Regions from separate parts of the Pseudoalteromonas sp. N1230-9 genome, predicted to be linked through region 1. Evidence: predicted binding sites of a transcription regulator. Region 1 holds the regulator's gene; each other region holds the start of a gene.
What was found. The regulator MetJ, encoded in region 1, represses methionine synthesis genes. The targets are predictions, from matches to a motif close to TAGACGTCTAGACGTCTA.

Region 1 (4,733 bases):
GCATCAACATCTTTAGATTCTAAACCGAGTTGATTTAAATAAGCTGCAAGTAACCGAGCAGACCAAACTTCACCATGAGCAAGTAAAGGTGCTTCTTGTAATTGTTGCTGGGCAATTAACTCTGTCAGTGATGCTAATTCATCTTTTAGTTTAGCTAATGCATGCTGCTTACTCTGCGACACTAATAGCTGCTCGATTAGTGCACGCTGATTATTATCAATAAGCAATAAAATATCACTCACAGCTTGATTATCATTTTGTTGATAGCTCTGCCAGAGCTTTACAAGTGTGTCTGTCGTTTTCCCAGAGGCTGATACAACAACACAATCGCCTTGCTCAGTGTTCGCCAACACAATGTTCGCAACTGCTTGATACCGCTCGGCCGAGCTTAGGCTCGAACCACCAAATTTATGAACAATATTAACCATTTCTTCTACCACAATGCCGTATGTGCAGGCGTTAACTTAAACGATGTATTTTGCTGACTAGTTGACTGTACTTGAGCGCCTTTAGGTTGGCTCGCTTGTAAGCCTTCGCCAGGCTTAACTTGATTGAAAACACGTTCAAGATCAGCAATTAAGTCGTTAATATCTTCAATACCGACAGAAATACGAATGAGTGTATCGCCCACACCGGCCTCAAGGCGTGCTTTAGGCTCCATGCCAGCATGAGTCATTGTTGCGGGATGACAAATAAGGCTCTCAACTCCACCTAATGACTCTGCAAGACTAAACTCTTTTAAGCTTGTTAAAAACGCAGCAGCGTCGTTAATATCACCTTTAATATCAAAGCTCACCATGCCACCAAAGCCACGTTGCTGCGCTTTAGCGAGCTCATGCTGAGGGTGAGAAGCAAGACCTGGGTAATAAACCTGACTAACAAAAGGCGAATTTTCTAAATACTGAGCGATTGCAAACGCATTTTCTTGATGTTGTTTTAAACGCACATTTAATGTTCGTAAACCACGAAGGGTTAAATAACTGTCAAATGGTGCTCCTGTGATACCGATGTTATTTGCCCACCAAGCTAGTTCATCACCAAGCTCTTGTGTTGCAGCAATCACTGCACCACCCACTACATCGGAGTGACCATTTATATACTTAGTTGTTGAATGTACGACGATATCTACACCAAACTGAATTGGATTTTGTAGTGCTGGTGATAAGAACGTATTATCTGCAGCAACTAAGGCTCCACATTGCTTAGCAACCGAAGTGATTGCTTTTATATCAGTTAAACGCAAAATTGGATTACTGGGTGTCTCTATCCAGATAAGCTTTGGTTTGATTGCTAAAATTTCTTGGTGATTCTCAGCTTTAGTTAAATCCAAAACTTTTAGTTTTAATAACCCACGCTTTTCTAATGACGTGAACAAACGGTAACTACCGCCATAACAGTCATGTGGAATCACTAAAGTGTCGTCACTGTTTAATAGCTGCGTCGCTAAATGCACCGCTGACATACCTGTTGCAGTAATAATACCTTTTGCACCACCTTCAAGTTCAGCCAATGTTTCAGCTAAGATATCTCGATTTGGATTACCACTGCGTCCGTAGTCATATTGACGTTTAGTATCAAAATCAGCAAATGAATAGGTGGTTGATAAATAGATAGGTGGAACGACAGCACCATGATGTTTATCAGCTTCGATACCATGACGAACAGCTATCGTCGCTTTATTTTTTTCACTCATTTCATCACCTACTCATTGATTGGATGTTTAGACGTCTAAAAGGTTAGATGATCAATTATAAGAAGTCAAAGCATTTGTGACTCACACATGGAAGTTTATACATTTACACTACTAGATGGCTAAATAACTAGTATTTGACTATCTTTTTTAAAGAGATAAAATTTCCGCATCTTTGCGCTGTGAAAAAGGCGTAAGCTACTTATAACCGAGGCAACGAAATAACTTATGGCTAAATGGAACGGTGAATACATTCACCCATACGCAGAACACGGTAAAAAATCAGAACAAGTTAAAAAAATTACCGTATCAATTCCGCTCAATGTACTAAAAGTATTAACAGATGAACGTACACGTCGTCAGATCAATAATCTGCGACACGCGACCAACAGTGAACTTCTATGCGAAGCCTTTCTACATGCTTTTACAGGTCAGCCATTACCAAATGATGACGACTTACGCAAAGACAACCCTGAAAAAGTCCCTGAAGAAGTTAAAAAGATCATGCTAGAAATGGGATTAGATATCCCTGTACTTGATTCTGAATAAGCCATCGGATAAACGCCGATTCATAAGCATAAAAAAACTCAGCAAAGGCTGAGTTTTTTTATTCGCGTTAAACTAGTTCGCTTAATTAAATTTAACGCATGTAATCTTCGGGCATTTCAATTTGCGCAACGCCTGATTCAACTGCCGCTTCTGCAACAGCACGTGCGATACGTGGTAATAAACGCGGGTCCATTGGCTTAGGAATAATGTACTCGGCACCAAACTCAAGTGATTCAACGCCAGCCGCTTTTAATACTTCGCTTGGTACTGGCTCTTTGGCAATACCACGAATAGCATGTACAGCTGCAATTTTCATTTCATCATTAATTGCCGTTGCACGCACATCAAGCGCACCACGGAAAATAAACGGGAAACAAAGCACGTTATTTACTTGGTTAGGAAAATCTGAACGACCCGTTGCCATAATTAAATCATTGCGCGCACTGTGTGCAACTTCTGGAGCAATCTCAGGATCTGGGTTTGAACACGCAAACACAACTGGTTTGTCTGCCATTAGCTTTAAGTCATCCGCCGTCAATAGATCTGGCCCAGATACACCTACAAAGACATCCGCATCAGCAATAACGTCTTGTAATGTACGTTTATCAGTGTTGTTAGCAAATAACTGCTTATATTCGTTTAAATCATCGCGGCGAGTATGGATCACACCTTTACGGTCAAGCATATAGATATGCTCACGTAATGCACCACACTTAATTAACAGCTCCATACAAGCAACAGCAGCTGCCCCTGCACCTAAACATACGATAATGGCATCTTCGATATCTTTGCCTTGTACTTCAAGGGCATTAAGCATACCGGCAGCAGTAACAATAGCTGTACCATGTTGGTCATCGTGGAAAACTGGAATATCGCAGCGCTCGATAAGCGCTTTTTCAATTTCAAAACACTCTGGTGCTTTAATATCTTCTAGGTTGATGCCGCCAAACGTATCAGCGATGTTTGCAACCGTATTGATGAAATCTTCTGTAGTGCGATGTTTTACTTCAATATCAATTGAATCAAGGCCAGCAAAACGTTTGAATAGTAAGGCTTTACCTTCCATAACAGGTTTTGATGCAAGAGGGCCTAGGTTACCTAAACCTAAAATTGCGGTACCGTTTGAAATCACCGCAACCATGTTACCTTTACCAGTATATTTGTAAGCATTTGCTGGGTCAGCAGCGATTTCACGAACCGGTTCAGCCACACCTGGGCTATAAGCTAAAGCGAGATCGTTAACCGTTTCGGCCGGCTTGGTTAATTCAACACTAATTTTACCTGGAACGGGGTGAGCGTGGTAATGTAATGCTTGTTCACGGAAATCTGACATAACGCGATAGTATCCTGCAAAAAAGTTAAAAAGTGAGAGAGCTTGCATCAGTACGATACCTGTAATGTATAAAAATTCCAAGTATTATCAGGTCTATCCTGTTATATGCTATATCGCTTAATTTTAAAGGATTTACCCACAACTTCTGTGCATAGTTGCGATTAATCAGACATAAAAATTCACCTATTTATGACCTTTTAAGCACCTGTTTTTGTATTTTATATGCACGAACACTGCAAATAGCCGAAATTAGTTCCAAATAACCATTTCGACGACATTACCAGCATTTACTTACAAAGTTATTTAAATTTATTACTTTTTATAACTTTTAGAATCATTTATACATCTAAGAATATAGCGAAGGGATTGCACTTTGTCTGCAAAATTAGCGACATAATGAGCATAACAAGCAAAAATAGTTATATAGGAAGTGAGTGAAAATAACAGGTTCAGCATAACGTCTAACATCATGCTTTATAAATATCAGGTATAAAAAAAGCACCCTAAGGTGCTTTTTTTAACAAAACAGCAGATATTACTTCTTGCTGCTAAGTGCACCGAAGCGCTTGTTGAAACGATCAACACGGCCGCCAGTGTCTAAAATCTTTTGCTTACCAGTGTAAAACGGGTGACACTCAGAACATACGTCTAAGTGGATGTCTTTACATAAAGTAGAGCTAGTTTCGAATTTGTTACCACATGAACAAGTTGCAGTGATAGCTTCGTACTTAGGGTGAATACCTTCTTTCATAGGGAACCTCTAGTTAAGGCCGCATCGCTCTCCAAACCCGTAGTCTGGCACCATACGTCGTTAATACAATTAATAGGCCGCGTATTTTATAGGCCAATACGCTCTGCGACAAGCTTTAAATGCATCTTTCGCTAAAAAAATAAACAGACGGCGCTTGGTTTAGCATTTGTTGGTAGGTTTTTACGACTATTTTTAGTACATTATCTGTCTGTTCTTGTTTTCGTTGAGCCACCATGCACTTTGTAGAAGTTGCCATAAAAGTCCCCTTACCGCGTACCTTCGATTATAAAGTTGAACCGCTGTTGCATAACACTGAATTGCAGCCGGGCATGCGTGTTCTTGTGCCATTCGGTCCACAAAAAAAAGTAGCAGTCATACTTGCCACGAAAACAAGTACTGACATCCCTAAA
Region 2 (4,733 bases), 970 kb from region 1:
CCTTAGCCCAATCATTAAAGCTGGATGTAGTCGCAGAGGGAATTGAAACAGAACAACAATTAAACATTTTAAAACAAACACAATGTAAGTTTGGCCAAGGCTTTTTAAAGGCCAAACCTATGCCAGCCAGTGAAGCTGAAAAAGTAATTCTAAATGGTCTTTAAAGCCTAAGAGTGACTTAGGCTTAGTATGTTTATGAGGTTATCCTAACTCTCGGCGTAACTCTTTAGCGGCAGTAACCATATTTTGTAATGCTAAGCGTGTTTCTTCCCAACCGCGGGTTTTTAGACCGCAGTCAGGGTTGACCCAGAGCCTCTCTACTGGCACTTTTTTAGCCGCTTTATGAATTAAGTTTTTAATCCAAGCAATATCGGGGATATTTGGGCTGTGAATATCATATACCCCAGGCCCGATATCATTCGGATAGTCAAAATCCTCAAATGCTTTTAATAGCTCCATATTTGAACGAGATGTTTCTATCGTGATGACATCTGCATCCATGTCTGCAATACCCGCGATGATGTCGTTAAACTCCGCATAACACATATGAGTATGAATTTGTGTTTCATCTGCCACTTTCGATGCACAAACACGAAACGCATAAGCAGCCCAATCCAAGTACGATTGCCAGTCACTTGATTTTAATGGCATACCCTCTCTAAAAGCGGGCTCATCGATTTGAATTATCTTTATACCAGCTTGCTCTAAATCGACAACCTCATCACGAAGCGCTAATGCTATTTGCTTAGCAATAGTAGGTTTATTTAAATCATCACGGATAAATGACCAAAATAGAATAGTCACTGGGCCAGTTAGCATTCCTTTCATTTTTTTCGTTGTTAGAGATTGTGCATAACGCGTCCATTCAACTGTCATAGATTGCTCTCTCGACACATCGCCCCAAATAATCGGGGGTTTTACACAACGCGTGCCATAACTTTGTACCCAACCAAATTGGGTGAATGCAAAGCCTTGCAAAAACTCCGCAAAGTACTCAACCATATCGTTACGCTCTGCCTCACCATGCACCAAAACATCGAGCTGTAACGCCTCTTGCTCTTCAACAGCATAGCGAATTTCTGCTTCCATCTGCTGACGATACTCAGCAGCAGGCAAAACCCCCGCTTTAAATTCTTTACGTGCTTTACGTATCGATTGAGTTTGCGGGAAAGATCCTATCGTGGTGGTCGGTAGTAAAGGTAGCCCAAGTGCGCTTTGCTGTTTGGCTATTCGAGCTGAGAATGGACTAGACCGTTTAGCATCTTTGTTAGTTAATGTACTCAGACGGTTTTGTACATCTTGATTATTAACTCTTGCTGATATTAAACGTTTCTTAACTGGCTCACTGTAATCGCACAGCAACTGTGTTTGCCCTGTGTTAAGCGCATTACGCAATAGTTGTAACTCTTCGCCCTTTTGTTTGGCAAAAGCAAGCCACGATTTTATTTCACTATCTAATTGCTGCTCTTGATCTAAATCGACAGGTGTATGAAGCAACGAACAAGATGGTGCAAGCCACAGGTTATCGCCTCTTTTTTTAGCTAACGCGTGTAATACAGAATACTTCTGCGTTAAATCACTGCGCCATATATTACGACCGTCAATAATACCCAGTGAAAGTACCTGTTGTTGTGTTATTAAGGTATCAAGCTTTGATATATCGTTATTTCCTGCAACACAATCAAAATGCACACCGTCTACAGGGTAATTAGCTATATCGGCAAAATAATCATCTACCGAGTCAAAATAACTGGCAAGTAGTAACTTAACACCTTGTCCTGAAAGCGTTGCAAAACTTGTTTTAAGTGCCTTTTGCTGGCCATGGTTTAATTCTAAAGCAAGAACTGGTTCATCTATTTGAACCCACTCAACACCCAGCTTTGCAAGCTTAGCTAATACCTGTTGATAGACAGGTAAAAGTCTTTCGAGTAATGATAACGTATCAAACGACTTTCCAGCAGGCTTAGCCAAATGTAAATAAGTCACAGGACCAACCAACACAGGCTTCACCTTGTGGCCTAATTGATGAGCTTCTTGCACATGCTCAAATAGTTCAGTCCAAGTCAGTTCGAATGTTTGATCTTCCGATAACTCAGGAACAATATAGTGATAATTTGTATTAAACCATTTTGTCATCTCACTTGCCGCACATTGACATCCAGTAGGCGCTTGCCCTCTAGCAATTCTAAAAAGTGTATCTAAGTCAACGTTACCTTCCTCACTATGATGGCGCTTTGGAATTGCTCCCACCAAAAGTGATGTATTCAAAACATGATCATACCAAGCAAAGTCACCTACAGGCAGTAAGTCAATACCGGCATTAGCTTGTAGTGCCCAGTTTTCTTCTCGAATAGACTTACCTCGTTCGAGTAATACCTGTTGGTTTATTTTTCCTGCCCAATAAGATTCTATTGCGAACTTTAACTCACGTTTCTTTCCTATTCGAGGAAAGCCTAAATTATGTAATTGTGCCATATCCATTCCATTTAGCTGTTTAGATGTCTAAAACATTAGCGATGAGATAAATCTAATTCAACTGATGCTTTCTCAGTTTCAACTTGAGGTAATTTCATGGATTTAAAAAACAATTTAAATAAAAAACAAATGACAACGCTGTCAATTTAAGTAATAAAAGTATATTGTAAATATGAGGTAAAATTCCTCTGAAATTTTAGACGTCTAGACGTTGAAAAAACATGATTGTAGGCGTACTATGTCCGTAATCTGAGTTTGACTCACATTTTTCATGAGATTTTTTAAAGATGATCGATATTAAACACTTAAAAACCATAGCAACCCTTAAAGAAACAGGATCTTTGGTCAATACAGCCCGAGAGTTGTTTTTAACTCAATCGGCTTTATCGCATCAAATTAAAGATCTTGAGAATAAGTTAGACTGCCAACTTTTCGAGCGTAAAACTCAGCCCGTACGCTTTACCCCACAAGGTATGCTGTTACTGGAGTTAGCAAACGAAGTTTTACCACGTGTTGAAGCAACAAAATGTCGTTTAAAAGAAAGCCTTAATCAACCAATTTCAAACCTGCGTTTAAGTGTCGAATGCCATGCTTGCTTTCACTGGTTATTACCGACGATAAAAGAGTTCAACAACTTTTGGCCAGATATTAAAGTCGATTATGAAAGAGGCTTTAGTTATGACGCTATTCCTGATTTGATGAATGATGAATTGGACTTAGTACTCACATCTGATATCCGTGAGCCAGACAAATTAGAATATGCGCACTTATTTGATTTTAAGTTAAAACTGATTGTTTCGCCTGATCATGAACTGGCTAAAAAAGCCTATGTCACCGCACTGGACTTAAAAAACGAAACGATAATTTCTTACCCCATCCCACGTGAACGCCAAGATATCTTTAAACATTTTATTCAAAATGCACGATTTGATGGCACGCTGAAAACGGTTGACCAAGGCTTATTGATATTCCAATTAGTGAGCGCAGGTATGGGGGTTGCGGCTTTGCCGGATTGGTTAGTGACCCCTTATGAAAGCCAAGGGCTCATTAAATCCATTCCGTTAGGTGCATTAGGGTTAACACGCCCGATGTATTTAGCAATGAAAAAAAATATGAAAGATAACCCTGTTTATCGTCACTTTTTAAATACGTGTAAACAAAATAACGGCCGTTAAAAAAGCCCCCTTACTGGTTTAGTCCATTTTACCAGTGAAATATGCGCCACTGGTTTGATGCAGGGGCGCAGAAGTCTCCATAGAGTCAGACTGGATTATCGATATTAATAAAGGTGACATCAAAACCATGCTGCTCAGCTAATAGCTCACCCAGCGCTTTAATGCCGTAACGCTCTGTCGCGTGGTGACCTGCTGCAAAAAAATCGATACCTTGTTCACGTGAGCTGTGAATAGTTTGTTCAGATGCTTCACCTGTCAAATAAGCATCAATATCCTGCGAGGCTGCTAAATCAATATACCCTTGTCCACCACCAGTACACCAAGCAATAGTGTCGATTTTCTCTTCTCTAACTAAGCTTGTTAACGGTGCGCGATTGAGTACTTGGGTTATTTTGTCGGCAAATTCTTCACCAGTTAATGGTGTTTTTAAACGCCCTTTTACTGGCACACTATTTGGACCGGATTCAAGCCCTCCAGTGAACTCAATATCGAGTAACTTTGCCAATTGTGCGTTATTACCAATGTCAGGGTGTATATCTAGCGGTAAATGATAGCCATATAAATTAATATCATTGTTTAAAAGCGCTGCAATACGGCGTTTTTTCATTCCCGTAATTGGCTGCGACTCTCCTTTCCAGAAATAGCCATGGTGCACCAAAATCGTATCTGCATTTTCTGCAATAGCGGCATCAATCAATGCTTGGCTTGCTGTTACACCCGTTACTATTTTTTTTACTACGCTCGAACCTTCAACTTGTAAACCATTGGGGCAAAAATCAGCGATTGAGTCAGGTTTAAGAATGTCGTTTAATAATTGAGTAAATTGTTTGCGTTGCATATAAAAATCGTTCTCCAACCCTCTATTTTGTGCAAATTTTGGCGGTTATGAGCGAAAAATGGAAGGAAAATCGCAAAAAATTGAAAAGTAAGCTAAAAATAGGTATAAATATATATTCTTAATCTGTGTTTACAACGTATAGGGTCTCTGATGAGCAAACTAGACAAAACAGAAGTGTTAAATGCCTTCGAAGCAGCATACGAAGCAGCGAATGGTAAGAAACCTGAAATTACTACAAAACCTGG
Region 3 (4,733 bases), 1.3 Mb from region 1:
CTTCTTCGCGAAGCTTTTGCCAAATTTCATGACGCATAATTTTGCCTTTCTGGTTGTACCTAACTGCTATTACTTAAGTTTAACGGATTTGTAGCAAGATGTACTAACCCGTTGTTTATTTGTTCTGGTTATATCTAATAACCAGAGTGTCATCGTTATTTGCTATTAAACATAAAAAATGCCCCTAGACAGGGGCATTGATTAGTTATTATTGAAATACTTTTTCGACATCAAGTACTTTAATATTTTTCGCCGGTATCGCAAGTTTATAGTCTGCAATCACTTTATCTTCAGCTACAAGCTCTGCTGGTTTTTCAGCGTTGTACACCATAGGCGATGTTTGCTCTGATGCTAAGCGTTTTTGCATGTCTTTGCCGTCACCAGTAATAAACACATAGTGGATATTCTCTGTTTGCAAGTTATCGCGAATAACACGGTTAACATCATCAAGGGTTAGCTTTTCAAGCTTGCCGCGCACATAGTCAACAAAGCTCTCTGTGTTATAGAACTCACTATCAAGCGCATAGCCTAATTGGCGATCTTGGCTTGCAACCATTTGTGGCACAAAGTTAATTAAGAAGTTACGCGTCGCTTCAAAGTCTTCTTTACTAATACCCTCTTTAATTAGCTTATCAAGCTCAAACAGCGCCGTACGTGTTGCAAAGTGCGCGTCGTTATTTGAACGAAGCGGACGTAACCACACTTGGAAAATTTGTTCTGAACGACCTAAGTTAGCATCAGGTTTAGTTTGGAACATACCACGCGGGAAGTACTCAATATATGCATAGTCACCATAGTTCATACCACGGGTTTGACGAATACGCTGATACAAGAAGCTGTTTGAGCTGCGATGTTCACCAAAGTAAGAGCGTACTAACCAAAGTGCGGTCCAATCATCACTGCTACGAATAGTATCGATTGGGAAACCAAATGACACAGCGGTAGATTGCGCTGATTTTTCAACAATCGTTGCATGATGCCCTTTTAGCACTGGCGCATCAGGGATCGTTAAGCGGCTTTCTTTACCATGTGGAAGCGATGTTAAGTCTTTCAGCATAGTTGATTTAACATCACTCGGAATCGCACCAATTAAACCCACAGTTAACTTAGATTGGGTAAACTGATTAGCATAAAACGCTTTTACATCGTCAAGCGTCAACGCTTCAAGATCTGATAAATCACCATAGTTATAGCTTTCGTATGGATGGCCTTTATAAAGCTGATGATAAAGCACTTCTTTACCTAACTCTTCGTCATTTGACGCTTTCAGACCCGCTTTAATGCTATCAATAAGCTCTTTTTTCAGACGCTTGAAATCATCTTCTCTAAAGCCAGGATTTAACAATTGATCGCTAACAAGTGCATACCACTTGGCAGCATTGTCTTTATGCACACGACCACGTAGTGAAATCATCTCTTTATCGATTTGATAGCCAAAGCTTCCCGCCAGTGGGTATAACGCTTTTTGAATATCTTTGTAGCTCATAGTTTCAGAGCCACCTTGCGCTAGCATTGCAGCAGTGAGTACCGCTAAGCCTTTTTTGCCTTGTGGATCAGCCGCTGCACCGGTATTGAATAACCAGTTAACATCAACCAGTGGCGAGCTATTTGTTTTATCAAGTACTTTAAAATGACGCTCTGTTGGGGCTTGCTCAATATTCGCCACTGCCTCGTTTAAGTCAACCTCGTGATCAAAGCCTGCCACTTTATCAAGCGCCGACATTGTCACTGTGGTGCGGCTTGAATCAACAAAATATTTGTTTGCTACCGCTTTGATATCTTCTGGAGTGATGCTATCAGCAGTTGCATACAGTTGGTTTATCACTTCAGGGTCGCGCTCAAAGTGCATGTAGCTTGCAAGCGTTGAGGCAATTGACTGCGATGAATCAAGACCATTAATAAAACTGTATTTTAAGTTAGATTTTAAATCAGCTAACTTTTGCGCATCAACAAGCTCCGTGCGCGCTTGTGCATAAGTACGGTTAATCGCATCACGCGCTTTTGCAAGGTCCGCTTCGTTTTCGACTTTTACAAAAACATGTAATAACCCAGGATCTTTAGTATCAGGGTTATAGGTAAACATTTGGCTGGCAATTTGTTTATCAACAACAAGCTCTTGATAAAGTGCCGAGTTGTTTGAGAAATAAAGCTGTGAGATCAAACCAAGGGCTGCGCGGTCTTTTTGAGTTGGATCCCATGCTGTGCCTTTGTAAGACACAAGCAACCAGTGACCTGGTAAACCATCATTTTTTTCATGCACATATTTTGCTGCTTGTTGTTTTGGTTCAACAGGAATATCAGCTTGGTAATCACCTTTTTCCCAGTTGCCCCAGTGCTTTTTCACCATTGCCATGGTTTCTTGTGGATCAACATCACCAACAATAACTAAAGATACATATTCAGGTTTATAAAACTTAGCGAAGAACTCTTTACCATACGCCATTTGATCAGGCATAGCTTCAATGTCTTCAAAAAAGCCCATAGTGGTATGCTTATACGTATGCTTTTCGAATGCTTCATTACGAACAGCAGAAAGTAATTTACGAATTGGGCTGGCATTATTCTTTAGATATTCCCCTTTTACAGTCAGCGCTTCAGTGCGGAACTGCTCTTCGCTGTACGTCAGATTTTGAAAAATATCCGCTTCGATTTCGAGTACTTTATCTAAGTGTTCTTTTGAGAAGTTTAAGTGGTAGTTAGTGTAATCATTGGTTGTGTATGCGCGATTATCAACACCTGAGTTTTTTAGAATATCTGAATACACATCTTGCGGGAATTTTTCAGAGCCTTTAAACATCATATGCTCAAAGAAGTGTGCAAAACCGGTTTTACCTGCTTCAACCTCATTACGTGAACCAACCGATACTGGAATTTGCAGTGATACAACATCTGGGTAATCTGTTTTTACCACCATTACACGAAGACCGTTTTCAAGCTCTTCTAATAGGTAATCTTGGCTAAATACACGATTATCATCTTGGCTTACTGACTGCTCAACCTCGACTTCTTTAACCATCGTTGACTGTGAATTGCTTGCGCATCCGCCGAGCGCTAGCGTGACAGCAACGGCTGTTGCTAATAATCTAAATTTCATTATGTTCCCTTGTTAGTTATTTTTCTCATAGTTATTAACCGTTGATTATGCACCAAAGTACCAGAAAATATGAGGGTTGAAGGCAGAATTAATGTAAACAGGTGTGTCAGTTTTTACGAACAACGGCCTTTTAAGTTGAGCAAAATTCATAGTCATTGAAAAACTTTCACGAAAAAAATCTATCTAGACGTCTAAATGGCTGCTATATTATCCTCATAGACGCAACTACAGCTGGAATGAGGATTATGGCTTTATCATTACAAGAGAAAATTGAAGACACCAATCAAGGTGTTTACCTTATTGGTACCACACCGCCTAAATCTGGCACTGATAAAGCTCAGCTTGAAACCATTGCGCAAAAGCTATTAGGTCGTTTACACGAAATTGAATACGATGGTGTGATTATCTATGACATTCAAGATGAAAGTAGTCGTACGGCAAAACCACGCCCATTTCCATTCAAAGAAACCGTCGATCCACGTGAGTACTCTCATTTATTACGTAACTTGTCTCAACAAGATGTTATTACGTACAAAAGCGTTGCTCAACGCGGTGAAGCTGAGTTTAACGAATGGCTAGCAGAAACTCGTAATGATTTTGATTTAAAAAACTTAGTGTTAGTTGGTAGCCCATCATCTCATGGCGATATCAAATTGAGCCTGCCTGATGCTTATAAAACACTTCAAAAACAAGATAATGATATATTTTTAGGTGGCGTTACCATAGCTGAGCGTCATGCTAGCAAACGCAATGAGCATGAGCGATTGCTTGAAAAAACTGAGCAAGGTTGTCAGTTTTTTATCTCCCAAGCTGTGTATAACGCACAGGCTACAATCGACTTAATCACCAGTTATGCGCGTAGCTGTAAAGCACTTGGCATTTCACCGAAACGAATCATTCTTACTTTCACCCCCTGTGGTGGTGAGAAAACACTTGAGTTTATGCAGTGGTTGGGTATATCTGTACCAGAGGCAACAAAATGGCGCATGCTTGATTCCGCGAACCCACTAAGCGAGTCTGTACGTATTTGCCGTGAAAACCTCGACCTAATATTGCAAAGTTGCGCTCATTTAAATGTACCGCTTGGCTTAAATATTGAGAGTTTAACTAACCGTAAAGAAGAAATTGATGCATCTATCAATCTTTACCGTTTACTTAAAGCAACGATGGAATTAAACCTAGCAGAGAAGCAAATAGCCTAATCACGTTTATAGGCTTGCTTTTTCTCATACATATCTTCGTCTGCACGTTTTAGAAGATCAGCAAATGTTTCATTATGTTGAGTAAGCATCGCATAGCCGATACTGAGGCTAAGTTCTGGCAAGCCCTGACTTTGCAGGTTTGCCTTAAACTTGGTCTCAAGCTTTTTCATAATCGTATCGATACAATCACCACTCGTTGCTTGAAGAAGGGCAACAAACTCATCACCACCTAGTCGACCGATAATATCAGCCTCTCGTAAGGTGCCTTTCATTGAGTCAGCAAGGCTAATTAGAGCTTGGTCTCCCACCTCATGACCAAAATTATCATTAAGCGGTTTAAAGTTATTAACATCAATAAATAAGCAGCATACTTCAAAGCCTAGACGAGCTGCTAGATTTAATTTATGTTGCGAGAGTAAGTCCAAGGCGCGACGGTT

Region 2: a site for MetJ is predicted at 2,673-2,690, ahead of metE (5-methyltetrahydropteroyltriglutamate--homocysteine S-methyltransferase). Genes of this name have one in related genera too.
Region 3: a site for MetJ is predicted at 3,279-3,296, ahead of LY624_RS13165 (methylenetetrahydrofolate reductase). Genes of this name have one in related genera too.

Annotation. Positions count from the first base shown of each region.
Region 1 is NZ_CP090419.1:417,734-422,466, reverse strand. Features, by position in the region: gene metL (bifunctional aspartate kinase/homoserine dehydrogenase II) at 1-428, opposite strand, end outside; gene metB (cystathionine gamma-synthase) at 434-1,693, opposite strand; gene metJ (met regulon transcriptional regulator MetJ) at 1,919-2,239, shown strand; gene LY624_RS02015 (malic enzyme-like NAD(P)-binding protein) at 2,331-3,572, opposite strand; gene rpmE (50S ribosomal protein L31) at 4,108-4,323, opposite strand; gene priA (primosomal protein N') at 4,557-4,733, shown strand, end outside.
Region 2 is NZ_CP090419.1:1,392,196-1,396,928, reverse strand. Features, by position in the region: gene LY624_RS06575 (bifunctional diguanylate cyclase/phosphodiesterase) at 1-164, shown strand, start outside; gene metE (5-methyltetrahydropteroyltriglutamate--homocysteine S-methyltransferase) at 202-2,475, opposite strand; gene LY624_RS06565 (LysR substrate-binding domain-containing protein) at 2,763-3,650, shown strand; gene LY624_RS06560 (Nif3-like dinuclear metal center hexameric protein) at 3,736-4,488, opposite strand; gene LY624_RS06555 (hypothetical protein) at 4,639-4,733, shown strand, end outside.
Region 3 is NZ_CP090419.1:2,827,475-2,832,207, forward strand. Features, by position in the region: gene cysE (serine O-acetyltransferase) at 1-37, opposite strand, end outside; gene LY624_RS13160 (M16 family metallopeptidase) at 209-3,094, opposite strand; gene LY624_RS13165 (methylenetetrahydrofolate reductase) at 3,340-4,296, shown strand; gene LY624_RS13170 (sensor domain-containing diguanylate cyclase) at 4,293-4,733, opposite strand, start outside.